DNA from 4 places in the Exiguobacterium sp. s194 genome. Region 4 is predicted to be linked to each of the others. Evidence: riboswitches for the same ligand, from Rfam matches in the RefSeq annotation. Region 4 holds a riboswitch; each other region holds the start of a gene.
The links. Region 4 has a riboswitch for S-adenosylmethionine ahead of msrA (peptide-methionine (S)-S-oxide reductase MsrA). Riboswitches for the same ligand answer to the same signal wherever they lie in the genome.
Positions count from the first base shown of each region.

Region 1: linked by a shared signal. The riboswitch ahead of KNP85_RS03455 (methionine ABC transporter ATP-binding protein) and the one ahead of msrA (peptide-methionine (S)-S-oxide reductase MsrA) in region 4 are both predicted to bind S-adenosylmethionine.
Region 2: linked by a shared signal. The riboswitch ahead of mtnK (S-methyl-5-thioribose kinase) and the one ahead of msrA (peptide-methionine (S)-S-oxide reductase MsrA) in region 4 are both predicted to bind S-adenosylmethionine.
Region 3: linked by a shared signal. The riboswitch ahead of KNP85_RS04065 (Na+/H+ antiporter NhaC family protein) and the one ahead of msrA (peptide-methionine (S)-S-oxide reductase MsrA) in region 4 are both predicted to bind S-adenosylmethionine.

Region 1 covers NZ_JACSLT010000002.1:302,400-310,494, reverse strand. The annotation lists gene sufD (Fe-S cluster assembly protein SufD) at 1-369, opposite strand, end outside; gene sufC (Fe-S cluster assembly ATPase SufC) at 382-1,143, opposite strand; gene KNP85_RS03470 (MDR family MFS transporter) at 1,316-2,530, opposite strand; gene KNP85_RS03465 (MetQ/NlpA family ABC transporter substrate-binding protein) at 2,632-3,465, opposite strand; gene KNP85_RS03460 (methionine ABC transporter permease) at 3,496-4,158, opposite strand; gene KNP85_RS03455 (methionine ABC transporter ATP-binding protein) at 4,148-5,176, opposite strand; SAM riboswitch class I at 5,254-5,359, opposite strand; gene KNP85_RS03450 (thioredoxin family protein) at 5,812-6,069, opposite strand; gene KNP85_RS03445 (PTS sugar transporter subunit IIC) at 6,257-7,309, shown strand; gene gcvH (glycine cleavage system protein GcvH) at 7,352-7,735, opposite strand; gene KNP85_RS03435 (arsenate reductase family protein) at 7,775-8,095, opposite strand, start outside.
Region 2 covers NZ_JACSLT010000004.1:262,106-270,200, forward strand. The annotation lists gene KNP85_RS06970 (sugar ABC transporter substrate-binding protein) at 1-481, opposite strand, end outside; gene mtnA (S-methyl-5-thioribose-1-phosphate isomerase) at 474-1,508, opposite strand; gene mtnK (S-methyl-5-thioribose kinase) at 1,505-2,656, opposite strand; SAM riboswitch class I at 2,738-2,840, opposite strand; SAM riboswitch class I at 3,046-3,147, shown strand; gene KNP85_RS06985 (2,3-diketo-5-methylthiopentyl-1-phosphate enolase) at 3,217-4,374, shown strand; gene KNP85_RS06990 (2-hydroxy-3-keto-5-methylthiopentenyl-1-phosphate phosphatase) at 4,371-5,021, shown strand; gene KNP85_RS06995 (methylthioribulose 1-phosphate dehydratase) at 5,018-5,635, shown strand; gene KNP85_RS07000 (1,2-dihydroxy-3-keto-5-methylthiopentene dioxygenase) at 5,649-6,182, shown strand; gene KNP85_RS07005 (TerC family protein) at 6,220-7,053, opposite strand; gene folE2 (GTP cyclohydrolase FolE2) at 7,321-8,095, shown strand, end outside.
Region 3 covers NZ_JACSLT010000003.1:43,249-51,343, forward strand. The annotation lists gene KNP85_RS04060 (GGDEF domain-containing protein) at 1-1,327, shown strand, start outside; SAM riboswitch class I at 1,424-1,519, shown strand; gene KNP85_RS04065 (Na+/H+ antiporter NhaC family protein) at 1,572-2,873, shown strand; gene KNP85_RS04070 (TVP38/TMEM64 family protein) at 2,901-3,545, opposite strand; gene trhO (oxygen-dependent tRNA uridine(34) hydroxylase TrhO) at 3,771-4,712, shown strand; gene KNP85_RS04080 (divergent PAP2 family protein) at 4,829-5,254, shown strand; gene KNP85_RS04085 (PucR family transcriptional regulator) at 5,357-6,580, shown strand; gene ald (alanine dehydrogenase) at 6,710-7,840, shown strand; gene murB (UDP-N-acetylmuramate dehydrogenase) at 7,934-8,095, opposite strand, start outside.
Region 4 covers NZ_JACSLT010000005.1:110,757-118,851, forward strand. The annotation lists gene KNP85_RS07585 (sodium:calcium antiporter) at 1-236, shown strand, start outside; gene KNP85_RS07590 (bifunctional glycosyltransferase family 2/GtrA family protein) at 340-1,401, shown strand; gene KNP85_RS07595 (3'-5' exonuclease) at 1,445-2,011, opposite strand; gene KNP85_RS07600 (four-helix bundle copper-binding protein) at 2,077-2,409, opposite strand; tRNA gene KNP85_RS07605 (tRNA-Ala) at 2,523-2,595, opposite strand; gene KNP85_RS07610 (GRP family sugar transporter) at 2,730-3,593, shown strand; gene msrA (peptide-methionine (S)-S-oxide reductase MsrA) at 3,623-4,135, opposite strand; SAM riboswitch class I at 4,200-4,301, opposite strand; gene KNP85_RS07620 (hypothetical protein) at 4,346-4,507, opposite strand; gene KNP85_RS07625 (amidase family protein) at 4,619-6,022, shown strand; gene rlmN (dual-specificity RNA methyltransferase RlmN) at 6,092-7,153, shown strand; gene KNP85_RS07635 (SMP-30/gluconolactonase/LRE family protein) at 7,330-8,095, shown strand, end outside.

The sequences.
Region 1 (8,095 bases), on a different contig from region 4:
CGTCATGAAGTACTTCTCGACGAGCTCTGGATGTTGTTCCATTGCTTCGTTGATGCCCATGAAGAGGACACCTTCTGGCGTTGCAAGTTCGTTGTAGACGACATGACCGTTGCGTTCAACGAGCACGTTTGTGCGATGGTCTCCAAGAAGTGCTTCGATTTCAGGCGTCAAGCCGTCGTGCTTCGTGAGTTCGACGTCTCCAGAGACGAAGTCCCATTTATCAATCTTGATTTTTTCAACTTTTGGCAAGGCGAGAGTCGGCGCAAGTTCTGCTGCTTCTTTGCGACGGTTGACCATCCATGAAGGTCCACCGAGCGCCTCTGCACGTGCCGCTACTGCTTGTGCATCCAATTCAAATTGTACGGTCATCGTACAGCCTCCTTACGCTTCTGTGTCTACTGTCATTCCAAGATCTTGCTTCACCCAGTCGTAACCTTCTGCTTCGAGTCGTTGTGCAAGCTCTTTGCCACCTGACATGACGATTTTCCCGTCCATCATGATGTGAACAAAGTCTGGCTCGATATAGTTGAGGAGACGTTGATAGTGCGTGATGATCAAGCAGCCGAACTCTTCGTTGCGCATTTCGTTGACGCCTTTCGCGACGACTTTGAGCGCATCGATGTCAAGACCTGAGTCAATCTCATCGAGGATGGCGATGTTCGGTTTGATCATCATCATCTGAAGAATCTCGTTACGTTTTTTCTCTCCGCCTGAGAAACCTTCGTTTAAATAACGGTGTGCCATTGCTGAAGGGATTTCAAGGACGTCCATCTTCGCATCGAGTTCACGGATGAACTTCATGAGCGAGATTTCTTGGCCTTCTTCACGGCGCGAGTTGATTGCTGAACGCAAGAAATCGGCATTCGTGACACCACTGATTTCAGCAGGATACTGCATCGCGAGGAACATTCCGGCTTGCGCGCGCTCGTCGACTTCCATCTCGAGTACGTCTTCACCGTTCAAATCGACGCTTCCGCCTGTTACTTCATACAATGGATGACCCATAAGTGCCGATGCGAGTGTTGATTTACCCGTTCCGTTAGGACCCATGATGGCGTGAATTTCGCCACCTTTAATTTCAAGATTAAGACCTTTGACGATCTCTTTTCCTTCGATTGAGACGCGGAGGTCATCAATTTTCATGTGTGGTACGTTAGACATTCGGATACCCCTTCCGTTTTCTCGCCATTTTTGGCGTAGATTAGATATATTCTAATCTTAATCTAGGCAATTTTTTATTTCAAGCGACTCACCTTATTATTCATTCTCAATAAAACATAAATGTTGAGAATGAGAATATCGGGAAATCAAGACATTATCCAACTTTTTCCTCGGTTAACGCCAAACTTGCTTTCCGTTCTTTCAAGGCGCCGGCGAAGAAGAAGGCGCCGCACGCCGTCAATACGGCCAAGCTTCCAAACACTGGCAACGCTGCATTATCGAATCCATCAAGCAACACTCCCCCGATGACGGGGCCAATCGTCTGACCGAGCGCCGTCAATCCCATCGCCCCGAAATACGTCCCGCGCAGATGGGCCGGTGCCAATTCGTCCGTCAACACGTCCGTCATCGTGAACATGAGCACCTCTCCGACCGTGAAGATGACCATCGCGACGAATAAAATCCACGTCTCGGTCGCGAAGCCGATCAGGAGGAGTCCCGACGACAGTGTGGCGACACCGAAGAAGAGTGACTTGATCGGTGAGACCCGCATCCCGAATCGCATAATCGGATATTGGACGACAAGGACGGTGATCGCATTGACCGTCAATAGATAGGCGAACAAACGTGAGCCGTCACTGAATCCGTCATGGAAAGCGATGAACTGTGGCAACGTCGCATTGAACTGACTATAGCCGATGATGGCAAAAATCATCCCGATGATGACGAAGCGGAACGTCTTATCTTGTTGTAACACACGGAACGTCTCCGTCAAGCGCGGCCGGACTTTGACGCCGTCCCCTTCCTCGAACGGATACTTTCGGAACAGCGTCGAAATGACGAGTCCGTACATCACGTAAACGCCCGTCACGACGAAGAAGGCGCTCTTTGCGCCGGTGAGCGACAAAACGACCGCGAGCAATGGCCCAATCGCCGCCGCGATATTGATTAAAAAGTAGCGGACGTTATAGACGATGACGCGCTGGTCCGGCTGCGTCGTATCGCTGATGAGCGCGCGAGACGCCGGTTCGAGGAACGACCGCGACACACCCATGAGTACCGAAAATATGTAAAACCAAAATAATTCTGTCACGAGCGCGAAGCCGCTGAACGTCAAGGCGTTCAAGACGATGCCGATCAGCATCAACTGTTTGCGCCCGTACCGGTCAGACAGCGTTCCCCCGAAAAAGCTCATGAACAGACCCGATAGCGCCGAGATGGCGAACACCGTCCCGATGACACTCGCCGAGAAACCGAGCGTCGCGAGATAAATCGCAAAAAACGGCATAACAAAAAATGTCGACAGCCGGGCAAAAAATGTGCCAAACAAGACACCCAGCGTCAGCGGATGAATGTGTCGTATGTTCATCCGGATCCCCCCTTTTCCTACATATATGTAGTGTACTTCTATTGGTGAACCAAAACTACTCCAAATAAAAAAGGCCCGGGATAGCCCGGGCCTTGACGAAATTATTGTTTGACCGGTACGACCGCACCTTTGTACTCATCCAAGATCCACTGTTGTGTCTCTTCTGACGTGAGGACTTCAAGGAGTGCTTTGACGCGCTCATCATCTTCGTCGCCTTCACGTGTGACGATCAAGTTGACGTAAGGTGAATCTTCACCTTCGAGAGCGATTGCGTCTTCGAGTGGGTTGAGGCCGGCATCAATCGCGTAGTTCGTGTTGATGAGGACCGCGTCCCCTTCACCGTTGTTGAACGCTTGCGGGAGAAGTGCCGCTTCGACGTCCGTCTTGAACTCCAAGTTTTTCGGGTTGTCGACGATGTCTGAAACCGTCGCGTCCGTTGTCTTGCCGTCTGCGAGTGTGAGCAACCCTTCAGATTGAAGCATCGTGAGGATACGTCCGTGGTCAGCGACCGACGAACTCATGATGATTTCAGCGCCTTCTGGAAGCTCATCGAGTGACGCGTAGTCTTTCGAGTACACACCGATCGGCTCGATGTGAACGCCGCCGGCTGAAGCGAATTTGTAGTCTTTGTTTTCAGCCATTTGCGACTCGAGGTACGGCTCGTGTTGGAAGTAGTTCGCGTCCAACTCCCCGTCTGCGAGCGTCTTGTTCGGGAGGACGTAGTCTTGGAACTTCTTGATTTCGAGCGTATAGCCCTTCTCTTCGTATTCGTCTTGGACGTGCTCTAAAATCTCAGCGTGCGGGACGTTTGATGCGCCGACGACGAGTGTCTTGTCATCGCCTGAACCTGATTCTGAATCCCCACCGCCGCAAGCCGCGAGAATCGTAAGTGCTGAAGCTGCCGTTAAACCGAGTACTGTTTTCCATGATTTCATTATAAAACCCCTCCAAATTTTCTATTTAGATTAAGCAGAACGCTTATCAATTACAGATACGAGTCGATCGCCGATGAACTGAATGACGAAGACGATGACCAAGATTAAGACGGTCGCGACGAACGTGACGTCACTTTGTGAACGCTGGAATCCTTCGAGGAACGCCAAGTTCCCGAGTCCTCCACCGCCGACGACCCCTGCCATCGCCGTGTAACCGACGATCGCGACGATCGTGACCGTGATGCCTGACACGATGGCCGGCAATGCTTCTGGGAACAATACTTTATAGACGATCTGCCATTTTGTCGCACCCATCGACTCAGCCGCCTCGATGACGCCGCGGTCGACTTCGCGAAGCGCGAGCTCGACCATCCGAGCATAGAACGGGGCCGCACCGATGATCAGTGCCGGCAGTGCTGCCGTTGACCCGAGCATCGTCCCGACGACGAGTAACGTGAACGGGATGAGCAAGATAATCAAAATGATGAACGGGATCGACCGGAAGATGTTGACGACCGCGCTGATGACCGTGTAAATCGGACGGTTCTTCATCATGAGCGGCTCGTTTGTGACATATAGGAGCATCCCGAGGGCGAGACCGATGACGAACGTCGCGGCTCCGGCGACGAGCGTCATATAGAGCGTCTCCCACGTCTGTTCTAACATGACTTGCCAATCTACATTAGGAAACATCGCTTTCTACCTCCACTTCCACTGCCTGTGATCGGATTGAGGCGATGGCCCGCTCGACTTCAGCCGGCTCTCCGATCAATTGGATGAATAATGTCCCGAGGGCACCGACTTGTGACTGCGTCACGTTTCCGCCGATGATGTTGAAGCCGATGTCATGCTGCTTCAACACTTCCGACAGAATCGGTTGTTCGGCCGTTTCGTTCAAGAATTTGAGCTTGACGATTTGACCGCTCGGATAACGAGCTTTCAAATGTTCGAACGTGAGCGACATGTCTTCGACCGCGCCGATCTGTTTGACGAACTCTTTCGTGATTGGCTGTTCCGGGTGATGGAACACGTCGGCGACTTGCCCGGTCTCGACGACCTTTCCGGCCTCCATGACGGCGACACGGTGACAAATCTTTTGGATGACGTGCATCTCATGGGTGATGAGGACGATCGTCAAACCGAGTTTCTTGTTGATGCTGACGAGCAGTTCGAGAATCGAATCCGTCGTCTTCGGGTCGAGTGCGCTCGTCGCTTCATCGCAGAGGAGCACTTCTGGATTCGTAGCGAGCGCACGGGCTATCCCGACTCGCTGCTTTTGGCCGCCCGATAGTTGTGACGGATAGCTGTCTTCTCGTCCGGCGAGTCCGACGAGCTCGACGAGTTCTTGGACGCGGCGTTTGCGCTCGCTCGCCGGTACCCCGATGAGTTCGAGCGGGAAGCTGATGTTCTCAGCGACTGTGCGCGACCATAACAAGTTGAAGTGTTGGAACACCATCGAGACGTTTTTACGTACCCCGCGTAGTTCCTTTGGTGTGAGTTTCGTCAGCTCGCTGCCGGCGACCACGATTTCACCGCTTGACGGTGCCTCGAGTCGGTTGAGCAAGCGGATGAGCGTCGACTTCCCCGCACCTGAATATCCGATTATTCCAAAAATTTCGCCGCTTTCGATCGTAAGCGACACATCATCGACCGCCTGGACCCGACCGTTTTTCGTGTCGAACCATTTGGCCACATTGCGTAGTTGAATCAATCCATTTCCCTCCTGACAACAAAAAAAGTACGCACGTTTGAGCAAACGTGCGTACTTTATCGTACGGACAACGATTGCTCTCATCTTCCAAGGTATACACCTTGCTGGAATTAGCACCATTTCGGATTGCTCCGCGGTTGCTGGGCGTCATAGGGCCAGTCCCTCAGCCTCTCTTGATAAGAGTGGTTGCGTATTCGATTAGCCTTATCATAGCGACATATTATTTTCATGTCAAACTATTTTATGCGAAAAAATAAAAAAGGTGCCATCCGAGGATGACACAGAACGTAGCACCTTGAGTCACTGAAGGACAACCCATAGATGAACCTCTTTTGCCCGATCAGAGCATTCATCCTTATATGGGGGATTTTTACCCAACCATCACTCGGTCTTCGAACGGACCATGCAATTACGCGACCGGTGCCCCGACGCTTGATTTTTTTGGGGGACAATCGAAGGGAAGGTCCACCTGAAATCGCGTAAGCTCATGCAGCGGTTGTTCGAAAACGTCTTGATGACGGGAAAATCTCGTCCTATGTTGTGTTCAAGTAAGATGTTGTAATGAATATATCATTCGTGAACTTTCTGTGTCAACTGATTATTTAAAATTTTCAGATTATTCTAATCATCCTATCTCATTTAACGAAAGATAGGACGTGCTGGACGTTTTGAAACGCGTACAAACGATCGCGAACTTGGCCATTCTCCAGCTTCAATAGCGCCGGGACACTCATAACCTGATACGCCTCGAGTTCGTTCGGGATAAAGTTGGCATCGCGTTTTTCAATCTTCAATTCTGGGTCGACCGCCTCGACGACCGAGAGCATCCGCTCGGCCACGGCGCATGTACCGCACATTGGGGCGTATATATATAAGAATCCGTCTGTCATCATTTTGCTCACCTCTCTTCTAAGTATATGAATCCGACCCAGTCGGTTCAAAAGTTGTGCTCAAATGGAAAATTCTGAACATTTCAACATTTCTTGTTGACGCTCTGCAGAAAGAGGCATAGTATGGTCATTAACTTTATCGCTTTTGTACATAACAGCAAACCAGTAGAAAAGGACAGGTGAATCCCCAATGACGGAAGAGAAGCTTACCGGAAAACAATTTTTAATGAACGTCTTGAACGGCCTCAGTCTTGCCATTCTCATCGCCCTCATCCCGAGCGCTTTGCTCGGTGAATTAACGAAAGCCATCTTGCCGTATTTTCCGTCCTTGCAGTTCATCTTAGATGCGACGACGATTGCGATGCGCCTCTTACCGGTCATCATCGGTGTCGCCGTCGCCATGCAGTTCGGACGATCGGCGCTCGAGGCCGGGACGATCGGCATCGCGACCCAGGTCGGAAGTGGCGCCATCCGCGTCGAGGAAGGCGCGTTCCTCATGGCCGGAATCGGTGACGTCATCACGGCCGGTGTGACGGCCGCTCTCGCGACGTTCCTCGTCATGCAGTTGTCGCCACGCTTGAAGACATACACGGTGCTCGTCTTGCCGATGACGGTCATCGTCGTCGCGGGAGGCATCGGCGCGTTCCTACTCACTTACATCTCACAGATTACGACGTACGTCGGAACGATCATCATGACGATGACTGAACTGCAACCGATCGTGATGGGCATGTTAATCGCGATGGCGTTCTCGCTCATCATCGTATCGCCAATCTCGACGGTCGGAATTGCCACAGCCATCAGCCTTTCTGGTGTCGCTGCCGGGGCCGCCAACCTTGGCGTCGTCGCTGCCGGCTTCGGTCTCGCCATCGCTGGCTGGCAGATGAACGCGACCGGAACGTCGATCGCCCACTTCCTCGGCTCACCGAAGATTCAAATGGCGAACTTCGTCCGTCGTCCGATCATGATGTTGCCGGTGCTCGCCAATGCGGCCATTCTCGGAGCGCTCGCAGGTATCCTTCGGATTGAAGGCACGCCAATCAGTGCCGGATTCGGCGTCTCGGGTCTAATCGGTCCGGTCAACGCCTTGCATTTGATGCCGGGAGGATTCGCGCTCTGGAACGTCATGCTTGTCGTCGTCTTGTTCGGGCTCATCCCAATCGCACTCGGGATTCTGTTCTATCGTTTGTTCAACCGGACGTCGCTCATCGAGCCTGATCATTACCGTCTCGACTTCGATTAATCAAAAAGACCCGGCTTCTCGTAAAGAGAAACCGGGTTTTGTTTAGCCTTGAATCATCGCTTCGTATTCTTCGGCTGACATGAGCTTGTCGACGTCTGACGCGTCGTTCAACTCGACTTCGATCATCCAAGCGCCTTCGAACGGTGCTTCGTTGACGAGTTCTGGTGAATCGGCAAGTGATTCGTTCACTGCTGTGATTTTCCCAGAGATCGGTGCGTAAAGCTCTGATACGGTCTTGACCGATTCAACCGAACCGAATGGCTCATCGAGTAAGATCGTGCCACCGACTTCAGGAAGTTCGACAAAGACGATATCCCCTAGTTCGCTTTGTGCGAAATCCGTGATCCCGATGCGGGCGACGCTTCCGTTCACTTCCACCCATTCGTGCTCTTTTGAATAACGTAGATTGGCAGGTACTTTGCTCATCTTAACTTCCCCCTCAAATGAATTAGACTCACACGAGTATTATAGCACTTCGCCCCAAACGTCTGTAAACGACTTTTCTGAAAATCCGACAGTTGATTTTTGACCATCTGTCACGATTGGGCGCTTTAAAAGCATACCATTGCTCGCAAGAAGCTCGAGTTGTTCGTCTTCTGATAGATTTGGTAGCTTGTCTTTAATGCCTTCGTTCCGATACACTTGTCCGCTCGTATTGAAGAATTTTTTAAGCGGGAGACCCGACTGTTTCCATAGTTCAGCCAACTCGTCTTTCGACGGCGTCGCCTCGACGATATGGATATATGTATAGTCGATGCCGTTCTCTTTCAACCACTTCTCTGCTTT
Region 2 (8,095 bases), on a different contig from region 4:
TGAGCGAACGCCAGGCGAGCGAATAGTCGTCCTGGTCGATGACCGTTACGCCTTCGTTCGTCAAATCGTTGTCGAACGCGACGACTTGGATGCCTTTGTCGAGTGCGCGTTGGACCGGTTCTTTCAATGCATCGGCGCGGCCATGGTCAATCAAGATGACATCGACGCCTTGCGTCGTCGCCGTGTCGACGTAGCTCGCCATCTTCGACAGATCGTTGTCAGCGTTGTACACTTTCACGTTGCCGCCGAACGATTCGACTTGTTCCGTCACCCCATTGATATACTGCGACGAGAACGTCCCAATCGACATTTGCATAATCAAGGCGACGTCGATTTCTTTCGGCAACGTCCCGTTCGAGACCGAGACGGGCTTGGTCTCTGCCGTCTTCTCGACCGGCTTCGATGGGGCCGCTTGCTCGTTCGTGCAACCGACGAGCGCCAAGACGAATGTGAATAACAAAATCAATAGTTTTTTAGACATGAATCGTTCCCCCTACATGATGTGTGATGGTGGCTTCTGTCGGTCCGAACACCCCCGCCTCGGTGATGAGTCCGGTGATGAGGTCGGGCGTCGTGACGTCGAACGCCGGATTGAAGACGGTGATACCGACAGGCGCCGTCGGTTGACCGCCGATATGTGTCACTTCTGACGGATTCCGCTCCTCGATTTCAATCGTGTCATCCGCCGTCAAATCGAACGTCGAATGCGGCGCCGCGACATAGAACGGAATGCCGTAATGTTTGGCGAGGACGGCGAGCTGCAACGTCCCGATTTTATTGGCGACGTGACCCGTCCGTGTGATACGGTCGGCTCCGACGATGATGGCGTCGACTCGTTTTGACTGAATCGTCCAAGCCGCCATATTGTCCGTGATGAGCGTCACGTCGATATCGGCCCGATCGAGCTCCCAGACGGTGAGGCGTGCCCCTTGCAGGAGCGGTCGCGTCTCACAGGCGAAGACGTTGAAGGATACGCCACGTTCTTTTCCGACGTAAAACGGTGCGAGCGCCGTGCCGTAACGCGATGTCGCGATGGCACCGGCGTTGCAAATCGTCAATACGTTCCCCCCGGCCGGCAACACCGTCAGTGCATGCTCGCCGATGGCCCGGTACGTATCGACGTCCCGGTCGTACAAAGCGATGGCGCGGCGTTTGATTTCCTCGGCAATCGCCTCAAAATCATCCCCGACATTTAAATCAAGGAGCGATTCAATCACGTTTTGCAGATTGACCGCTGTCGGCCGGGTCGCAATCAAGCGGCGTCCGACGAGGTCGAGCCGACGCGTGAAGTCCGGGTCATCGACTAACCGTCCCGCTTCTTTGGCGAGGACGAACGCCCCGAAGTAAGCGATGGCCGGTGCGCCGCGGACTTGGAGCGTCTCGATGGCATGTTCGGCCTGTTCAAGCGTCTCGATTGTCACGTAACGCTCTTCATGCGGCAACAACGTCTGGTCCAATACGATGAGTTCGTCTGTCTGTGAATGGAAACGGATGTTTTGGACCGTCATACGCGCACCCCCGACAGGAGTGTCACCAAGTCGTCAATCGATTCGACGCTGTGTCGTTCTTTAATGAGCGCCGTCCCGAGGGCGAGCGCGTCACGTTTTCGTTCGAGCCGCGTCGCTTCCGGCAATGTCTCGAGATCGGCGACACCGGCCAGTCCGACGGCACGGCGAATGAGTTCGCAACCGGCGTAGCCGATCGTGTCGCTGAAGACCGTCCGCAACAACTCGTCGACGAAACCATCCGTATTGAATGGCTCGACGGCGCGCTCAAAATTAGCCCGAAACGTCTTCTCGAACGTCTCCCACACCGTCAAGACGTCCGTGAAACGCTCGAAGCGTTTGAGCGGGTCATAGAACGTCGACAGCGTCAAATGGGCGATGATTTGGCCGAGGTCGAAGCCGAACGGTCCGTAAAATGCGAACTCTGGATCGATGATTTTCGTCTCTTGTTGAGTCGCGAAGATGCTGCCCGTATGTAAGTCTCCATGCAGGAGTGCCTCATGTTTCGTGACAAACCCGACTTTCAATTTCGTCACCTCGATCTTGAGCGCCTGGTCTTGCCAAAGGCGTTCGACATCTGCTCGCAGCGCCGTCTCGATGTTGTTCGACTCCGCGTCTTTGAACGGATCGGTGAAGATGAGCTTCTCGGTGATGTCACACAGTTCCGGGTTGTAATAGTCACGTTCAATCCGCTTCTTCGCGATCGGTCCAGCTGCGTAATCCGACGTCGCAAACAGCGTCTCGCCCAAAAATTCACCGACATGACGGGCGAGTTCCGGGTAGCTCTCCCCGTTCAAATAGCCGGTGCGGACAATCTCATAATCAGATAGATCTTCTATAATCGTGTAAGCGAGTGTCCGGTCGCTGCCAAGGACAGCCGGGACGAACCGAGGCGCGACAGTCGCAAACTCACGGAGTGCCAACTGTTCAATCCATGCCCGCTCGAGCGTGAGCGGCCAGCTCTCACCGACGACTTTGGCGTATGGGAGCGCTTGTTTGACGATCAGGCGCTGTTCGCCTTGGCGAATCCGAAACACGAGATTCAAGTTGCCGTCCCCGATCTCCTCGCACTCGGCGATTCCTTCTTGCAAGTATCCTAATTGACGGACGTGCTCGACGACGGTCTGTTCTGTAAATGGTTGATATGACATGATGTTTTCCCCTTCCTGTACGTTGCCCACAAAAAAAGCCCCTTTCTCCGCGAGAAAGAGGCACAGCCAAAATGGTTGTTCCTCTCATCTGTCAGACATTCGTCTGGTGGATGTAGCACCGTGCCTAGTGGTCGGTTGCTGCGGCGTCATCGGGCCAATTCCCTCTGCCAACTCGCGATAAGAGTGTGTTATTCGATTCGGTGAACTTATGTGATGAATATTACGGACTCGACGTCACGATTGTCAACGTCATTTTCTCGACGCAACTCCGTCTTTTTTTGTGCATATATGGAAACAACTTCCCAAAATATTTTTTTTGGAAAAAAAGGAATTGACGACGTGATGATTCTGTGCAAAAATTCAATTAAATTTCACAACTTCAAATCACATTCTTATCAAGAGCAGACGGAGGGACGAGCCCGATGATGTCGCAGCAACCGACCAGAGATGGCACGGTGCTAATTCTTGCAGCGAAAGCTGAGAGATAAGAGTTCATTTTTTATGATGACCTCTTGCCTCGGCATGGGGTCATTTTTTGTTTGCCTGGAAGGAGGAACCATATGAGTATCACTGCCACATATGAAATCAAACGAACGGACGCGGTCGCGACCGTCGCCGACAAAATCGCCCTCGAGCTGACGGTCGGTACTTGGACGGAGCTGCCTCACTTAGAGCAAGAGCAGTTACAGGCGTACCGGGGTGAGGTCGTGTCGACCACACATACGGATACGACGAGCCGCTTCACAATCCGCTACCCGTTACATAATGTCAGCCCTGACTTTTCATCCATCTTGACGACGACGTTCGGGAAACTGTCCCTCGACGATTCGATTCGGTTAATCGATTTGACGTTGCCCGAGACGCTCGCCCCTCATTTCAAAGGCGCCAAGTTCGGGGTCACTGGAATTCGCGAGTTACTCGGTGTTCATGATCGCCCGCTCGTCATGAGCATCTTCAAAGGTGTCATCGGCCGTGACCTCGCGTTTCTCGAGCAGCAACTCCGCGATCAGTTCGCCGGAGGCATCGATATCGTCAAAGACGACGAGATTTTATACGACAACCCGCTCACCCCATCGCTCGAACGGGCCCGGATCGGAGCGGACGTCATTCAAGCCCACTTCGAGGCGACCGGGAAACGTGTCCTCTACGCCATCACGCTGAGCGGCCCCGTGTTCGGTCTACGTGACCAGGCGCTCCGTCTTATCGAGGCAGGTGCGACAGCGCTCCTGTTCAACGTCTATACGTACGGTCTCGACGCACTGCGCGAACTTGCGAACGATTCAGACATACGCGTCCCCATCTTGGCACATCCGGCCTTTGCCGGCGCCTTGACCGGATCAATCAGTCATTCGCTCTTACTCGGTAAACTCCCACGCCTCGCCGGGGCCGATTTAACGCTCTTCCCGTCTCCGTACGGCTCCCTCGCGACACCGCGTGACGAGGCGTTCACGATTCGTGACCAGAGCGCCGAACCGCATTGGTCGAAACCGATTTTACCGGTCCCGTCAGCCGGGATTCATCCAGGACTCGTCGCCGATATCATTCGTGATTTCGGGACGGATGTCGTCATCAACGCCGGCGGTGGCATTCACGGACACCCGGACGGCGCAGCCGCCGGGGCTCGTGCTTTCCGACAAGCGATCGCTCACGTTCTCGGCCAAACCGAAGGACAGACGGACGAGCTCGATACCGCGTTGAAGGCGTGGGCGTCACGATGACGGTCCATATCCTCTGCGACTTCGACGGGACGATCACGGCGGAAGACAATATTATCGCGTTGATGAAGGCGTTCGCCCCGCCGGCTTGGGTCGAGTTGAAAGATGCGGTCCTCGAGCAACGGATTTCGATTCGCTCCGGTGTCGGTCAACTGTTTCAACTATTGCCGAGCGCAGATGCCCCGGCCTACCGTGATTATTTGTTGGAGCGCATCACGCTCCGCCAAGGGTTCCCGGCATTTTTAGAAGAAGTTCGGGCCCATGGCTGGAAGTTTGACGTCGTCAGCGGCGGGATGGACTTCTTCGTGCAGCCGGTCTTGGACGGGCATGTCGCCCCCGAGCATATCTACTGCAACGTCGCCGACTTCTCCGCTGAGACGGTCACCGTCGCTTGGCCACACGCTTGCGATGAACAATGTACGAACGATTGCGGCTGTTGCAAGCCGACGCTCGCTCGTCGCATCGTCAATCCCGCCGACCGCTTGATCGTCATCGGCGACTCAGTGACCGACTTCGAGGTCGCGAAGCGTGCCGACTTCGTCTACGCACGAGGTCAACTCATCACGCTCTGCGAAGCGGCAGGCATCCGTTACGCACCGTTCGAGACGTTTGACGACATCACCCATCACTTGAAGGAGGTGGTCGTATGAGCCTTGCGACACGTTGGCTTGAACTCGCCGACATTAAAGACGAACTCGCCGCCCGCGACTGGTTCCCCGGAACGAGTGGGAATTTGGCGATTCGCGTTTCCGACGATCCGCTCGAATTTCTCGTCACGGCGAGCGGACGCGATAAACGAAAACGAACACCGGAAGACTTTGTTCACGTCGATGCGGCCGGACGCTTGATCGGCGAACAGACAGGAAAACCATCCGCCGAGACGCTGCTCCACGTTGAAGTGTTCAATCGGACGGACGCGACGTGTTCGCTCCATGTCCATACGGTCGACAATAACGTCATCTCCGAGCTCCATGCTGCCACCGGCGAAGTCGTCTTCACCGGCCAAGAGATCATCAAGGCGCTCGGCTACTGGGACGAGGACGCGGTCGTTCGCGTGCCAATCATCGAAAACCATGCGGACATCCCGACGCTCGCGGCCGCCTTCGCCCCTCACATCCACGCAAGCGCCGGTGCCGTTCTCATCCGCAATCATGGTATCACCGTCTGGGGCGAGACCCCGGACGCGGCCAAACGCTATTTAGAGGCTTACGAATTTTTGTTCAGCTATACATTAAAACTACGCGCCCTAGGCGTCCATTCATAAGGAGGAACCAACCATGGCAACTGTCTATTTCCAACAAACCGAAGAGCGTTACGTCGATCAAACTGAAGTGAGTGCCTTTTTAGAGTCTCGCGGGATTCTGTACGAACAGTGGGACATCACAAAGCTCCCGGAAAACCTGCAAGAGAACTATCAGTTGACGGACGAGGACAAACAAGCGATTTTGTCGACGTTCCGTGACGAGATTCGCGACGTGTCGGAGCGACGTGGCTATGAGACGGCAGACGTCATCTCGTTGTCGGATGCGACGCCGAACTTGGACGAACTGCTCGTCAACTTCCAAAAGGAACATCACCACACAGATGACGAGGTCCGCTTCATCGTCAGCGGCCATGGCATCTTCGCCATCGATGACGCCGAACGTGGCTATTTCAACATCGAGCTCAACCCAGGCGACCTCATCTCGGTGCCGGTGAACACACGCCACTACTTCACGCTCCAAGACGACCGCAAAGTCGTCGCCGTCCGGATTTTCGTGACGACCGAAGGCTGGGTGCCGATTTACGAGAAGCAAGACGTGACAGCATGAAAAATGGTCTCTCGCCCAAAGGTGAGAGACCATTTTTTTAATGTTTGGCAGCGGCTGTCGGTTTTGAAGAGAACCAACCCCATACCGCGATACCGACCATGACCGACCAGAAGAACACGGTCCACGCCGTCGAGTGGACGAATCCGTCCGGAAGACCCATGAATTCGAACGGTGTGCCGGCAATCAATTTCTTGAAGCCAGGGTGTTCAAGCACGAGCACCGTCAACTTCACACCGACCCAGCCGACGATGATGAAAGCAGCTGTTTCGAGTGATGGGCGTTGATGCAACAGTTTGACGAAAATTCGAGCAGCGAAACGCATCAAGATGACCCCGATGAGTCCACCTGTCAAGACGACGAAGAACTGACCAGAGTCGATCCCACCGATTTCACCGAGACCGAGTGGCGGCAAGCTGACCGCGAGCGCGACCGCTGCGAGAATCGAATCGACCGCGAAGGCGATGTCGGCAAACTCGACTTTAGCAACCGTCCACCAGAATTCTTTCTTCGTGACCGGCTTCTCTGTGACAGCCGTCTCTTCTTTCGCCTCAGCAGCGAGATCTTGTTTCGGCTCTAGCTTGCGGGCCTTATAGGTCATATACAGATGTCGTGCACTCATTCCGATCAAGTAAAGCGCACCGAGCGCCTGGACTTGCCAGACGTTGATCAAGAATGAGATTAGGAACAATGCGATGAAGCGGAAAACGAACGCTCCAAGCAAGCCGTAAAATAGTGCCTTCTTCTGTTCCGTCCGCGGCAAGTGCTTGACCATAACCGCCAAGACGAGTGCGTTGTCTGCAGAAAGTAGCCCTTCTAGACCGACGAGTACGACAATGATCCAGGCGTACTGCAGGATTAACTGCCAATCCATTAAAACATCCCCTTTTTCTGTTGTGTTCCTTCATATTTAACAGTGATCTATTTTTTAAGTTCACAGGAACATTTTATTCCCGATTTAACACGAAATCAATCTTCTTTTCTTCAATTGCTGAAGTTTTTTTATTTATGAGGACATGCAAAGCACGTTCAAAGCATGTTCAGAGAGCAAAATGGTACCCGGTCGATGTACATTTCGTGATAAAATCCTAACAAGAACGAGTGGCAGTCATTTGCCCTCTCAAAAAAGGAGAATCCGATTATGTCTACAAGCCATGTCGCTTTACCTACTAAAGCAGAACGACATAAATTATTCGGTTCGGTCCCGCCCATCAAAGGCACGAAACCAACTGAAAAAGATAAAATGGTCGATCTACAAAACACACCAAAAAACTTCTTGTTCGCGCTTGACAGCGTCGGCATCTCAAACGTCAAACACCCAGTCAACATCGAGACGCCAGACGGCATCCAAGCGACGGTCGCCACGTTCGAGTTGACGACTTCGCTCGTCCAAGACCGTAAAGGCATCAACATGTCACGTCTGACAGAACAGCTCGACGCGTACCACACGCAAGGCTGGACGTTATCGAACCGCTCGCTCATCGAGTTCGCGCAAGAACTCGCCGAGCGCATGGAACAGACGGAAGGTCAATTGACGGTCCGTTACCCATGGTTCTTCAGCCGGAAAGCCCCGGCCACAGGTCTCAGCGGTCTCATGAATGCGGACGTCATGCACAACGTGACGTACAACCTCGAGACAGGGATGGCAAGCGTGACGGTCGGTCTCGTCATCAACGTGACAACGCTCTGCCCATGCTCGAAAGAAATCAGCGAGTACAGCGCCCACAACCAACGCGGCTACATCACGATTGAAGCCGGTCTCGATGAAGCATCGCTCGACGGTTTCGACTGGCGTCTCGCGCTTCTTGAGGCAGCTGAGTCGAACGCATCGGCCCCGCTTCACCCTGTCTTGAAACGTCCGGATGAGAAGCGTGCCACGGAAATCGCGTACGAGAACCCGCGTTTCGTCGAAGACA
Region 3 (8,095 bases), on a different contig from region 4:
ATTTTTGGAAATCGCCATCCCGGCCAGTGTCTACTTGGCACTTGGTGGTGTGACCGGTCTCGGATTCTATTCCCAAGACTCGTTCCTTCCGCTTGCCGGTTTGATTATTGCCATCATTTTGAACACGGTCGTCCAAAAGTATCAAGTCGGCTGGTGGTTCCGCGTCGACATCCCGGTCCGCGACTTTTTAAGCATCGCGTTTTACACGTATATCGTCAGTCTCGTCTTCATTTTGGCGGCCTCGCTCTTCCGAGAGACGAACTTGCTCGTCGTCAGCAGTATCGCCGCCGCACTCACGTTCTTTATTAAGCGACTCATCATTCAAAAAGGTCGACAAGACGCCTTCAAATCGTTGATTGAACAATATGATGAAGCAAAAGAAGCCGTATCGCTATCGCAAAGCGAGGCACAAGCCATCGAAGTGTTCCTCAGTCAATGTGAGCGACTCAACGAGTACGATGAAGGGTACGTCGAGTTCAAACTGTTTGATCGCACACTTTACTTTGATTTGAAGACGCGCCAGCCGATCGATCGCCATGTCGTCTTTGAATTACTCGATGCAACCTATCCGAACGAATCCTCGGTCGAGTACGAGATGCGCTTCGAATGGGACGCCCCGCTGTCGAACGAATTTAATGAAGACTATCATAGCTTCATCTCGGTCCGTTCCGAGGAAATCGAAGGAATCCGCACGTGGATTGTGATGACGGGCGAGCACGTCTATGGCTATCCGCCCATCATTCAACGCGAGATTGTCAAACTGCTCAAGTCGTTCAATCGGACGATCAGTCGTTGTCATGAACGCGACCGCCTCTATACCGAGAGCCGGACGGACAGCTTGACGCTGCTTGCCAATGCACGGGCTTTTTATGAATACGGGATTCAACAGATCTCGGACGGCTCGATGTATCCGATTTCCGTCGCGATGCTCGATATCGACTTCTTCAAAAAAATCAACGACACGCACGGTCACCAAGTCGGAGACAGTGTGCTCCAAGAATTCGGTCGCCGCATTCGTCAAGTGCTCCGCACCGAAGACTTTGCCGCCCGTTACGGTGGTGAAGAGTTCATCTTGCTCTTAAACCGTTGTGATGTTGAGGCCGCCGTCGAGATTGCTGAGCGCATCCGTCAACAAATCGAGAACAAACCGTTCCACGTCGATGGAATCGATATACCCGTCACCGCTTCAATCGGTGTCGATACGATTCAGTCGTTCGGCGACAAACGTCTTGACGATACGATTCGTAACGCCGACCGCGCGCTCTACGTCGGCGGTAAATACGCCGGTCGCAACCGCGTCGCCCATTATAATTTCTTAACGACCTGACTCGCCCCCACGTTCATCGCGTGGGGGTTTGCTATTGACAAGCAGATTTGAAACAGGTACGTTAGGGAACGTGTCTTATAACTAAATATCACAACTTTTTTATCAAGAGAGACTGAGGGACTGGCCCGATGACGTCTCGGCAGCGGGTAACCTGTGCCAAATCCAGCGAGCGGTCTGCTCGAAAGATGAAAAAAGTGTTTCTTGTCGAGAGAGCCTTTTTTCAGAAGGCTCTCTTTTTATTTTAATGAATGAGGTGAATCGATTGGAACAACCAACAGCTAACAAATGGGCGCTCTTGCCCTTACTCGTCTTCCTCGTCTTCTTTATCGGGGCAGGCATCTACTATGACGACTTTTATAAATTTCCCGTCTTGATCGCGGCCTTGATTGCCGTCATCGTCGCGGCGATGATGACGAAAGGGAGCGTCACCCAGACGGTCGAACGCGTCGCCCAAGGTGCCGGGAACCCGAGCATCCTCATCATGGTGTTCATCTTCTTGCTCGCCGGTGCGTTTTCAAGCGTCGCCGAAGCAATCGGTGCGATTGACGCGACCGTCAATGCGGCATTGACGTTACTACCGCCCTCGCTCCTATTGAGCGGCCTATTCGTCATCGCAGCCTTCATCTCGATGGCGATGGGTACGTCGACCGGGACGATCGCCGCACTGGCGCCGATCGCTCTCGGCATCCATGAGGAGAGCGGCGTCAATATCGCTATCGCGGCGGCAGCCGTCGTCGGGGGTGCCATGTTCGGAGATAACTTGTCGTTCATTTCAGACACGACGATCGCAGCCGTCCGCACCCAGCGGACGAACATGCGCGACAAGTTCCGCACCAACTTTTGGATCGTCTTGCCGGCAGCCGTCATCACAACGATTTTACTCGCTGTCCTATCGAGCGGAGAATCCACCATCGAGCCGGCGGCGTTTGAATGGTATAAGTTGATTCCGTATCTGGCGGTTATCGTGCTCGCTTTGACGGGAATGAACGTCATCCTTGTCTTGCTCGGCGGCATCGCCCTGACCGGCATCATCGGTCTGTTGGATGGCAGTCTAGCCGTCACCACGTACGTCACCGCCATGGCGGACGGCATGATGGGCATGGCCGAGATTTCACTCCTGACATTGCTCATGGGTGGGCTCGTCGGACTCATCTCGCATAACGGCGGACTCACGTACTTGCGTGACGCGCTCACGTCCCGAATTAAAAGACGGGCCGGCGCGGAGTGGAGCATCGCCGGGCTCGTCAGTGCGACAAACGTCGCGACGGCGAACAACACGATTTCGATTCTCGTGGCTGGGCCGCTCGCCGCGAACATCGCCGACGATTATGACATCGAACGTAAAAAGTCTGCGAGTGTACTCGATATCTTCTCGTGTGGGGTCCAAGGTCTGTTGCCTTACGGGGCACAGCTTCTCATTGCGGCCGAACTGACGAACACGGCATCACCGGCGCTCGTGCCGTATATGTTCTATCCGTTCTTGTTGTTCATTTGCGGAGGATTGGCCATCGCCTTTAACTTCCCGCGTTTCAAAAAACGCGCTTAACGAAAACGACCTTGTGAAGCTGTCGCTTCACAAGGTCGTTTGTCGTTTCGCTTCAAGTTCACGTTTCAGCTGCTCGTTACGTTTTCTGAAGGCACGCCGTTTGAGCAGTTCTTCGAGTCCGCGGCTGATTACCCACAGAACGAACAGCAACAGGACGAGCATAGATAATCGGAACGGGCTTTGGATAAACTCTTCCCACTGGTCACCGATGACAGAGAAAATCAAGACGACGAGCAACTTCCCAAACCCGGCCGCCATAATGAACGTCCGGAGCGGCATTTGGATGAGGGCGAGTAAATACGTAATCAAACTGACCGGAATGAACGGGAGCGAGTAGAGAAACCCGAGCGAGACCGGACTCATATGATTGATGCGTTCGAGCCAATAGACGCCTTGTTTGTGCCTCTCGAGCCATCGCGTCATCGGCTTTCGAAAGACGTAGCGAACAGCTGCAAACACAAGAATCGTCCCGAGCAAACTTCCGACCCACGACAATAACGTCCCGAGCCAAAAACCGTACGTTGCTGCGTTCGCCGAGATGATGAGGACGAGCGGGAGAAATGGAAAGATGGCTTCCAGGAAAGGTGCCCCGAGTCCTGCCCAAGGTCCGCCCGGAAGTCCTTGTAGCCATTCAATCAAGTTTAAAATATATTGTTGGAGTGATGTCAGCATGTCAGTTTCCACCTTCAACTTTCGTTATTCCCTTTTTACCCGATTTCGCTCAGGAAGACGCATCCCCCTGCCCACCGCCGTAAAAAAATAAAAAGTATTTGCGAAATTCCGCTGTGATATCTATCATATAATATGGACTTGTGGTTGCAGGCAAGTCCGTTCGTCGAACGACACAACCCAACGTTCGTTTTCCTGCAAAAAACTGAACACAGGGGAGTAACACACATGGAAACAAAACCAATGCGGGTCTTGCTGTACTATAAGTACGTCAATATCGAAGACCCAGAAACGCTCACACAAGAGCACCTCAAGTATTGCAAGGACCTCGGTATCAAAGGACGCATCTTGATTTCTTCCGAAGGAATCAACGGGACGTGCTCTGGGACTTGGGAACAGACCGAGCAGTACATGAGCGACTTGAAAGCGAACCCGCTATTCAGCGACATCGAGTTCAAAATCGATGAAGTCGAAGAGCATGCGTTCTCGAAAATTTTTGTCCGTCATAAGAAAGAGCTTGTGACGTGGCGCTTTGATGGTGAGTTCGACGTGCCTAAACAGCACGGTGCATACCTCGAACCGGCAGAATGGAAAGAGATGATGAATCGCGACGATGTCGTCATCCTCGACGTTCGTAACAACTACGAGTACGATCTTGGTCACTTTAAAAACGCGATCAAAATCGATGTAGAGGCTTCTCGTTACATGCCAGATTGGCTCGAAGAGAACAAGGACCTCTACGAAGGGAAAACGTTACTCACGTACTGTACCGGAGGCGTCCGTTGCGAGAAATTTACCGCATATATGCGTGACCAAGGTCACGACAACATTTTCCACCTTAAAGGCGGCGTCGCCATGTACGGCAAAGACGAAGCCACGAAAGGCGAAGACTGGGAAGGTGAGCTTTACGTCTTTGACGAGCGCATCAACGTCCCGGTCAACACGGTCAATCCGTCCGTTGTTTCGGAGTGCATGCACTGCGGAACGAAGACGGTCCGCTACGTTAATTGTGCCAACCCGGTGTGTAATGCCCAACACTTCTGTTGTGAAGAGTGTGAACCGAAACAAATGCGTTCATGCTCGAAAGAGTGCCAGGAGCATCCACGTAACCGCTATATCATCGAGAATATCGCGGACAAACTTCAGGAGACTGAAGGCGTCGTCGGGTAACAAAAATCGACCAGAAAGCACTTCGAGCCTATGCTCGAGGTGCTTTTTTGACAGAAACTTTACGTCTAGCCGATGACAGAATCGGGTATAGTGTAGATACCATTGTCAGACAGGAAGTGAATCGATTGCTCTTTAACGAACCTTTACTCGCCGCCTTGCTCGCTTGGTTCATCGCACAAGCAGCCAAGCTCGTAACCGAACTCATTAAAACACGAGATTTTGAATTAGAAATCATGTTTGCCTCGGGTGGGATGCCAAGTTCCCACTCTTCGACCGTCGTCGCCTTAGCGACCGTCATCGGTCGAGTCGAAGGAATCGATTCCAGTATGTTCGCACTCGCCTTGATTTTCGCGACGATCGTCATGTACGATGCGACCGGCGTGCGTCAAGCGGTCGGATTCCAGGCCCGTTTGTTGAACGACTACTTCAAAGGAATCAAGCACGAGACACCCATCTTAAATGAGCTGGTCGGTCATACCCCGTTCCAAGTCATCGTCGGGGCTTTACTCGGTCTCGTGGTCGGACTGTTTTTCCCAATTTAATGTGAATGATGCAGGCATGTCGTTCCCTCCTTCTAAAAACTCACCATCTTTTTGTGAACTTTCACAACAGAGACGGTATAGTGAAAGAGAGGAGGAATCGACATGCCTTTTTTGCAGAAATCTTATGAGTCGCTCGATACGCTCGCCGAAGCAATCGGACAAGCGATTCGGGCCCCCATCACGATTGAGAATCGACACCATCAGTTACTGGCCTATAGCACCCACCCCGACTCGACGGACCCGGCACGAATCGCGACGATTATCGGCCGCCGTGTCCCGGAAGCGGTCATCGAGGACTTGTGGGAAAGTGGAATCCTTCAAGAAGTGATCGACCGCGACGAACCGGTCGTCATCCCGGCCCGAATGGCCGTCGGTCTCGGTGAGCGGGCGGCCGTCGTCATCAAGCAACAAGGTGACGTGCTCGGTTACATTTGGAGCCTGGCCCGAACGACGCCGTTCTCAGAACAGGAACTCACCGTCCTACAGGAAGGGGCAAACATCGCCAAAAAATTGTTGATGACCATCGCGATGCACGAACGGCGCATCGACGCCGAATTGGAACGCTTCTTTTTAGAAGTGCTGGCCACTCCCGTTTTATCGCCATCCCACCGCGACCGCTTGAATGAGCTCGCACCGATTGCCGTCGCCAGCCGTCTCACCGTGATTGAATGTGCCCAGCCGGTCACCCCCCAACTGGCGGAACGACTGTTTTATGTATTGGCGACCCAGCAAGCGATTGAAGTCGTCCTGCACGCGATCGATGGCCAGCAGTTACTCGTCTGGCATTATATGAAATCGGACCTGGCCGAGGAAGAAACTGCGCTCTTGCAGTGGGCCGACCGCTTTGAAACGCAGCTCCGAGACAAGTTCATTGAAGCGGAGCCGCGCCTTGGCATCAGTCGACGCTTTTTTGAGAGCGACATGCTCTATGCGGCGATGGAAGAAGCACGACGCGTCACGTCGCTTCGCCGAAAGTTCCCGTATGAGCTTGCGACATCGCGCACGTTCGAACAGATCGGAATTTATCAGCTCGTACCCGATTTGGCCCGACGCATCGGGCTTCGTCTCGAGACGCATCCGACCATCGAGCGCCTACAGGCGTATGATGTCACACATCATACCGAGCTCGTCACGACGCTCGAATGGTATTTCTATTTTGATGGGAACGTCAAGCGTGTCGCCGCTCATCTTCACATCCATCCGAATACCGTGCTCTACCGGATTCGGCGGATTGAAGAACTGACGAACATCACACAAGTCTCGCTCCCTGAACGGGCCGCCGTTTATCTTGCCATTAAGGCCGGTCAATACCGCCAAGACGATTAACGCCTACTTTGTGTTTTTTCACAAAGTGGGCGTTATCACTTTTAGAATCCATGCTAAAGACAGCGTTTTCGGATGGGTCTATACTAGAGGTGTGAACAAATTGTGTCAGTAGAGAAAGGGGAACTTTACATGAAAATCGGGGTATTGAAAGAGATTAAAAACAACGAAAACCGCGTCGCCTTGACGCCGATGGGTGCAGCTGTATTAACTGAACTTGGACACGAGGTCCTCGTCGAGACGGAAGCGGGCGTCGGTAGCGGCTTCACAAATATGGAGTATGTCGATGCGGGGGCAACCATCGTCGACACCGCCGCGGACGTTTGGGGAAACGTGGAATTGGCGTTGAAAGTAAAGGAACCGCAACCATCGGAATATCGTTATTTCCGTCCTGACTTGACCCTCTTCACTTACTTGCACTTGGCGGCCGAACCAGAACTTACGAAAGCACTCGTCGATTCTGGTGTGACGGCCATCGCCTATGAGACGGTCGAGATCGACCGCACATTGCCGCTCCTCACACCGATGAGCGAAGTGGCCGGACGGATGGCTGCTCAAATCGGCGCCCAAATCCTTGAAAAACCACACGGTGGAAAAGGGATTCTCTTGTCTGGCCTGCCAGGCGTACCACGTGCGAACGTCACCGTCATCGGGGGCGGTGTCGTCGGGATGAATGCCGCCCGCATCGCGATCGGTCTTGGTGCCAACGTCACGATTATGGACATCAGCCCGGCTCGCCTGCGCCAAATCGATGATCAGTTCGGCAACACAATCAACACACTCATCTCAAACAGCTACAACATCGCCAAACAAGTCGCTGAAAGTGACCTTGTCATCGGTGCCGTCCTCATTCCAGGCGCGAAAGCACCGAAGCTCGTCACGAAAGAAATGGTCCAACAGATGTCACCAGGTTCGGTCATCGTCGATGTCGCCATCGACCAAGGCGGAATCTGCGAAACCATCGACCATATCACGACACATGACGCGCCGACGTACGAGCGTTACGGGGTTCAACACTATGCCGTCGCCAACATGCCAGGTGCCGTCCCACGCACGTCGACACTCGGTTTGACGAACGCAACGATGCCGTATATCGTCGAGTGCGCACAAAAAGGGATTTTCCCGGCACTCCGCGAGAACGCAGCCTTGCTTAAAGGATTGAACGTCATCGACGGGACGGTCACGTATGAAGCCGTCGCCCGCGACCTTGGCTACACATTCGTCGCTCCAGCCGAAGCCATCACGAAGCAACTACAAGCATAAACGTAAAGCCGTCAGCATTATTGCTGGCGGCTTTTTTGATGTCGGCACTCTATAAAAAAACGCTCGAACCGATCGGTTCGAGCGTTTTTGTGCTTATGCGTTCTCGACGGCGATGTCCTCACCGATGATTTTCACTTCTGGTTCAAGCTCAATCTCGAACTTCTCCTTCACCGTCGCCTGGACGTGTCGGATGAGCGAGATGTACTCAGTCGCTGTCGCTTCATCGATATTGACGATGAATCCGGCATGTTTGAG
Region 4 (8,095 bases):
ACGTCTTCAACATGCTCATTATCGCCATGTCAGACGTGTTTTACCGAAACGGCTCGATTTTGGCCGACGTAGCTGCGTCTCACTTGGTGACGGCAATCGGAATCACGATTTTGTCGGTGTTGGTCATGTATACGCTTCTTCGCAAAGATGTGACGTCGAAACTGCGTTACATCTTGCCATCGGCGCTTGTCGTGCTCGTCTACTTCGCTTCGTCTTACTTCATCTTCATCGGTTAATCTGGCACGGTGTCCTCCGAGACACCGTGTTTTTTTGTTTACCGCGGTCCGAGGAATCACTTTTCATCGTCTTGGGTATAGAAGGAGGGAAGGAGGGGTGGCGATGCAAATGCATTCCGTAGAACGTTTAGATGAGTATGTCGTTTTAATCCCAGCCTATAATCCGGATCAAGCGCTCGTCACACTTGTGCGCGAGCTGAAAGAGACGGGATTTGTCCATGTCATCGTCGTGAACGATGGGAGTGTCGAGCCATCCCAAACTGTCTTCGATGAGGTCGGGAAGTGGGTGACGACTGTTCTCGTCCATGAACGGAATCAAGGCAAGGGTGCGGCGTTGAAGACGGGGATTCGTCACGTCGTCGAACGATTCCCCGGTACGCATGGTGTCATCACCGTCGATGCGGACGGACAACATCTGCCGGAGGATGTAAAAAGCTTGTATGAAGCAGGGGTTCAACGGCCGCACCATCTGGTCATGGGATGTCGTGATTTTTCTGGTGCGCATATTCCGTTCCGAAGCCGATTCGGGAACCAGATGACACGTGGTGTCATGCTCGTCGGCAGCGGGCTTCGACTGAAAGACACCCAGACCGGTCTGCGGGCCGTTCCGTTGCGCTATGCGGAACAGTTGCTCGACGTGCCCGGGAACCGCTATGAGTTCGAGATGAACATGTTGACGTTCACGAAACGTTGGCAAGTCCCGATTCAACAGATTCCGATTCAAACCGTGTATGTGGCCGAGAACGCCTCATCCCATTTTCGCCCGGTCATCGACTCGATTCTGATTTATCGCATGTTTTTAGCCTATTCGTTATCCTCGGTCGCCTCATTTTTATTAGATATCGGCGCCTATGCCTTGTTCATCTTTTTATTGAATCCGTGGTTCGAGACGACTCATGTCTTGATTGCGACGGTATTGGCCCGCATCATCTCGTCCTTATTCAATTACGTGGTGAATCGAAAAGTCGTATTCGAGTCGAAAGCGAGACGGGCGATGCCGAAATACTTCGGTCTCGTCGGCTTGCAGATGGCGTTGTCGGCCGGTCTCGTCTATGTATTGTTCCTGTTGTTTCGGGACGGGGAAGTGTGGATTAAAGTGTTTGTCGACAGCCTTTTGTTCGTCGTCAGTTATTATGTCCAAAAAAGATGGATCTTTAAACGGTAACAGGCCAAGACGAGTGTCTTGGCCTGTCTGGCATGCATATGGTTCAATAGGCGAGCTTCCCGATCTTGACCGATGTATAGCGGTGCAGTTCACGCGGGTCATGTATCCCGGTCTTTTGCATCATGTCGCGCATGAGCAATGCGCAGACACGGGCATCTTCAGCCGCATCGTGATGGATGAACGGGACGTTCAAATATTCCGCCATCGTGTTCAGCTTGTGATTCGGCAGTCCAGGATACAGTTTTCTCGACAGCTTGACGGTACAGCCGTACTCGATCGTCGGAAACGTATATAAATCATATTTGGCGATCGCTTTCTTGAAAGCGCCCATATCAAATGAGGCATTGTGCGCCATGACGAGGTCGACATCCCGCAGCGTCGGATAGAGCTGTTCAAGCACCTCGGGTAAGGCTGGAGCGTCCCAGACGTCGCTCGGCCGGATGCCGTGGACGCGGATATTGCCTGCGTCAAAGTCTTCTTCTGGATTGACGAGTAGTTGGTTCGTCTCGATGATTTCACCGTCGACGAGTAGGCTCCAGCCGACAGAGCAGATGCTGCGACTATCGCGGTTGGCCGTCTCGACGTCGATGGCAAGAATTGAATGTGACATAATCGGTCCCTTTCTCATAAAACAAGTATAAAAAAAGTCTAACATATCGTTAGACTAAAAAGCGATTATGCGGCCACGAGGTTGCGACACGCCTCGGCACAGCGGAGACACGCTTCGGAACAACGTTGGCAATGGTCATGCAAATGGCGGCCACATTCGACGGCGCACGTGTCGCACACCTGGGCGCAGAGTGCAGCAATCGGTTTGGTGAAAGCCGAATCGGTCTCGAGCGCGTTCAAGGCGAGCGCACACACTTCCGAACATTCTTTCGTCAGCCGGATACACTCGGCGACCATCAATAAATCCTCTTCTTGTAAACATTTTGAGAAACAGTGATTGCTTGCCCGCATACAGTCGATGACGGCTAAAATGGTCTCTTCGACAGAGGCACGATCCATAGTAAGTCCCCCTTAGAATAATGATGTCTTACAATCATTACCCGCTACCAGGTGACTTAAACCGGGCGGAGACGCAAAAAAGTCACCCCTCAAATGAGTGGTGACTTCCATAATGGAGCATAGCGGGCTCGAACCGCTGACCTCCACGCTGCCAGCGTGGCGCTCTCCCAGCTGAGCTAATGCCCCGTTCGAAAATTATTATATCATCCTAGTAAAACATTTGGCAATGGGTATTTTTAAATTTTTTTGAACAAAGTTTAATCGGGCGTAAACGTGGGAAAATCATGGGTAATGTTATTCTACGAAAGCAGGTGTTATCTATGGAAATGATTTTACTCGCACTCTTACCTGCCTTGATGTGGGGGAGTATCCCACTCATCGTCTCGAAAGTCGGCGGCAAGCCGATTCAACAGTTAATCGGGACGACGATTGGGGCGATGGTGATGGCGGTCATCATCGCACTCGTCTTCAATCCGGAGTTCACGACGCTCGCAATCGTGACCGGCTTCATATCTGGTGTGTTCTGGGCACTCGGGCAATATTTACAGTTCCAGTCGTTCCAAATTTTAAGTGTATCGAAAGCGATGCCGATCAGCACCGGGATGCAACTCGTCGGGACGTCGTTGTTCGGGGTCATCGTGCTCGGCGATTGGAAGACGACGACCGAGTTGTGGCTCGGCTTTTCTGCGCTCGTGTTGATTATCATCGGGGCGGCACTGACGTCATACCAACAACAAAAAGATGGCGATAGCAGCGGCGCCTTGAAGAAAGGTTTGCTCGTCCTGCTCGTGTCGAGTATCGGTTATGTGACGTATGCCGTCTTGACGAACTATTTCGAGGTCGACGGCATCACGGCCATCTTGCCGCAGTCGGTCGGGATGTTCGTCGCGGCGCTCTTGTTCAGCCTGCGTGAGAAAGATGTGAAGAAGTTCGACCCGAAGACGTTCAAAAACATTTTGGCCGGTCTCGCTTGGGGGATCGGGAACTTCGGGCTGTTCGTGTCAAGCGGTGAGGTCGGCATCGCGACGTCATTCGCCTTGTCCCAATTGAACGTCGTCGTGGCGACGCTCGGCGGGATTTATCTATTGAAAGAAGAGAAGACGACGAAAGAACGGGTCTTCGTCTTTATGGGAATCGGGCTCATCGTCGTGGCCGGATTCATGCTCGGGATTGCCAAGAGCTAAAAAGACGGGTCAGACGACCCGTCTTTTGTTTACCAGGCTTGCTCGATGAATGCGTCGCGCCCAGATTTCTTCCGGTCCTCTTTATAGTGGGCCGGATTTTTTTTATGGAAGTCTTGATGATATTCCTCGGCCGGATAGAACGTGTCGGCCGGTAGAATCTTCGTGACAATCGGCTGTTTGAAGCGTCCGCTCGCCGCGAGCGCGTCGCGACTCTGTTCTGCTTTCACGCGTTGGTCTTCCGTATGATAGAAGATGGCCGGCGCATATTGGCTGCCGCGGTCTTGGAACTGGCCGCCGTCATCGGTCGGGTCGGTCTGAATCCAATATAGTTCGAGCAGTCGTTCATAAGCGAACAGCGTCGGGTCGAACGTGATCTCGACGACCTCATAGTGTCCCGTCGTCCCTGTCTTCACTTGTTCATACGTCGGGTCATTGACGTGACCTCCCGTATAACCGGATACGATTGACTCGATGCCAGGTTGTTCCTCGAACGGCGTCACCATGCACCAAAAACAGCCGCCTGCGAATGTTGCTTTTTCCATTAATAAGTCCCCCTCATGTTCATTTCCAAAAAAAAGCGCCCATGTCATCGACATGAGCGCTCTGTCATATCGGCCAAGGCAAACTGCCTTGCTGGAAGTAGCACCTTGCCGAAGCAGGTTGCTGTGAAGTCATAGAGCCAGGTCTCTCGTTCACTCGAGATATCGATATGTAGTTGGTGAGAGCATCATACCATCAGATTTGAAGCGGCGTCAACGGTTTGGTTTGCGTCGAAGTTGGACCAAGGTGGCGCCGAGAATCAAGATGACGAGGACGATGGAGAGCGGTAGCGTATACGGAGCGTCCCCGGCATATAGCTGTAAGAAGAACAAGGCAAAGACGGACAATAAGACGAGAACGTACGAACGGTTCATAGTAACCTCCCTTTTCTTTCAGTGTACCAAGTTACATATTCGTTGGCGAACGAAAACAGGAAATCATGTGGCGATAGCGAATACCATCGAGTGACCAAAGGAGGAATCTATATGACTGAACCAAACACATGTTTCGAACTCGATATCGAGACCGCCCATCGCGGATATAAAGAAGGAACGTTCACGGCGCGTGACGTGACGGCCTATTATTTGACTCGAATCGCCCAGTTGAACGATAAGCTGAGAGCGGTCATTCAAGTGAACCCGGACGCCTTGTTCGAGGCCGAGGCGGCCGACCGGGCGTTTCGACGAGGTGACCGCTTGCCGTTGCTCGGCATCCCGGTGTTGATTAAAGACAATGTCGAGACGGCCGGATTGATGAAGACGACGGCCGGGGCCGTCGCCCTCGCGCATCACTTCGCCGGCCGGGACGCCCATCTCGTCCAAAGCCTGCGCGCGAGCGGGGCCATCATCCTCGGGAAAGCGAACTTGTCCGAATGGGCCAACTTTTTGACCGAGGGCATGCCGAACGGCTGGAGTGGGGTCGGTGGCCAGACGCTCAATCCATATGGGGACAAGCTCGATGTCGGAGGGTCGAGTTCAGGTTCGGCGTCAGCGGTCGCGGCCAACTTGACGTTGCTCGCCGTCGGCAGCGAGACGAGCGGCTCGATTATCCACCCGAGCGTCCATAACGGAATCGTTGGTATCAAACCGACCGTCGGGTTGATTAGCCGCAGCGGCATCATCCCGATCTCCCGGTCGCAAGACACGGCCGGCCCGATGGCACGGACACTCCGGGATGCGGTGCTCGCCCTTGAGGCGATGGTCGGGGAAGATCCCGCTGACCCAGCGACGGCGCATCTTCCGGCCGGTCCGCCTTACCGGACTTGTCTCGATGAGCGGCAAGCAGTCGGGATGCGTGTCGGCGTCGTCAAGACCGATTTGTCGGAAGAAGAGCAGGTGCTCTACGACGAAGCAATCGCATTGCTGAAACAGAGCGGCATCGAGGTCGTCACCGTCGAACTGCCGTCGAAAGCAGGGCTCGACCAAGGGGATATCCTGTATCATGAGTTCAAGCTCGGAATCGAGGCGTATCTCGCCTCGACGAAGCTCCCGTATGAGACGTTGTCGGATTTGATTAATTGGAACAACAGTCATCCGGAGACGATTCCGCACGGACAGAAGACGTTCGAGAAAGCGAACGAACAATCGGGTCGCTTGATTGAGGACGCCTATTTGATGCGCCGCCTCGACGACGTCTATCACGCCAAGACGGACGGCATCGACCGATTGTTGGCCGAGCAGGAACTTCATGCGCTCGTCTTGCCGCATGACCACAATTATGACATGGCGGCGAAAGCCGGCCATCCGACCGTCACGATCCCGTATCGCTTGAAGGCGAGCGGGGCCCCGTTCGGTCTATCATTCACCGGGACGAGCTATGCCGAACGCGACTTGATTCGTCTCGCCTATGCGTTCGAGCGTCACGTGACACGTCCCGTCCCACCGTTATAAGAACGTTGCACCGGTCGTCCACGTCCGCTACAATGGTACGTATGTGGATTGAAGAAAGGACAGATAGCAATGAAACCATCTATATACGGGCTGACATTCGATCAGCTGACGGAAGCGTGCGTCTCTTGGGGATACAGCGCCTTCCACGCTAGACAAATCTGGGACTCGCTCTATATCGACCGAGTCAAGCACATCGAGGACATCTCGGTACGGGCCGAGGTACGTGAGGCGCTCGCCGCCGAATACGTCATCTCGACGCAAGACCTGTTCGTCAAACAAGAAGCGGGCGACGGGACGGTCAAATTTTTACTTAAACTGCATGACGGACACTATATCGAGACGGTGCTCATGCGTCACAAATACGGACGTTCGGTCTGTGTGACGACGCAAGTCGGCTGCAACATCGGCTGTAGCTTCTGTGCGAGCGGTCTCTTGAAGAAGACGCGCGATTTGACGGCCGGCGAAGTCGTCGAACAGATCATGACCGTGCAACATTATTTGGACGAGGTCGGGGAAGGTGCCCGCGTCAGTCATATCGTCGTCATGGGAATCGGGGAACCGTTCGATAACTTCGATAACTTGGTCGATTTCCTCCGTGTCGTCAAAGACGAACGCGGACTCGCCATCGCACCGCGTAAAATCAACGTGTCGACGAGCGGTCTCGCCGACAAGATTTACAAATTCGCGGACCTCGATCTTCGCATCAATTTGGCGCTGTCACTCCACGCCCCGAACGATGCGTTGCGGACGCAAATCATGAAAATCAACCGGGCGTTCCCGCTCGACAAGCTCATGCCGGCCATCCGTTATTACGTCGAGAAGACGAACAAACGCATCACGTTCGAATATATTCTCTTATCGAAAGTGAACGATTTGCCGGAGCACGCCGAGGAACTCGCCGACTTGATTGACGATATTAAAGACAAGTCATACGTCAACTTGATTCCGTACAATCCGGTCAACGAGCATATTCAGTATGAGCGGAGCACGTCTGAGGACATCATGGCGTTTTATGACGTCTTGAAGAAGCGGGGCATCAATACCGGTGTCCGTCTCGAGCACGGGACTGATATCGATGCGGCCTGTGGCCAGTTGCGCAGCAAGCATATGAATGTCGAAGGCGCAAAATGACAGGGACTCCTTGAATCTCATGATTCAAGGAGTTTTTTTGTCTTCTGCCCTAGAAGGATGCCGGCCCGGTTCAATATTTTTCTTCCGAGCGGTTGCTATTTTGGGAAATGTTGAATAGAGATTGCCCCCTCAGGGAATAGTCACTTGAAATCAATGTAGAGAGTGGAGGCAATTCAATGGAGACAGTAAACGCTGCGTTATGGATTCGAGTTCGAAATACGCTTGGGGAAGGCCCGTGTTGGGATGCGGAACTGAAACGCTTCTATTGGGTCGATATCGAGGGACATACACTTTGGTGGTACGATGAGAAGGAAGATGAATTGTCGTCGTTCGATATGGGACAACAGATCGGGTTCGCGGTCCCGAAAGTGACGGACGGCGTCGTCGTCGGCTTGAAAGACGGGATTTATGAGTGGGACGAGACGTCAAAAGAGCTCGATAAAATCGTCGAACTCGACGACCCGGAAGGAAAGCTCCGCTTCAATGACGGGAAAGCCGACCCGTACGGACGCATCTTCGCCGGCACGCTCCATCTTGAAGACGAGGCGGAACAAGCGACACTATACCGCCTGAATCGCGACGGCACGACCGAGGTCATGTTGAGCGAGTTGACATTATCGAACGGACTGACATGGTCACCCGACCATTCGACGTTCTATCATATCGATACACCGACCGAGACGGTCCGTAAATACGCCTTTGACTTGAAGACGGGTACGCTCGGCGAAGGGGAGGCCATCATCGATTTCACCGTCGAGGAAGGATTCCCGGACGGCATGACGTCCGATGAGGAAGGGTTCTTATGGATTGCACACTTCGCCGGCGGCCGCGTCTCGCGCTGGAACCCGGAGACGGGTGAAAAAGTGCTCGAGGTGCTCGTGCCGGCCCCGAACGTCACATCGTGCTGTTTCGTCGGTGACGACTTGAACCAACTCGCCATCA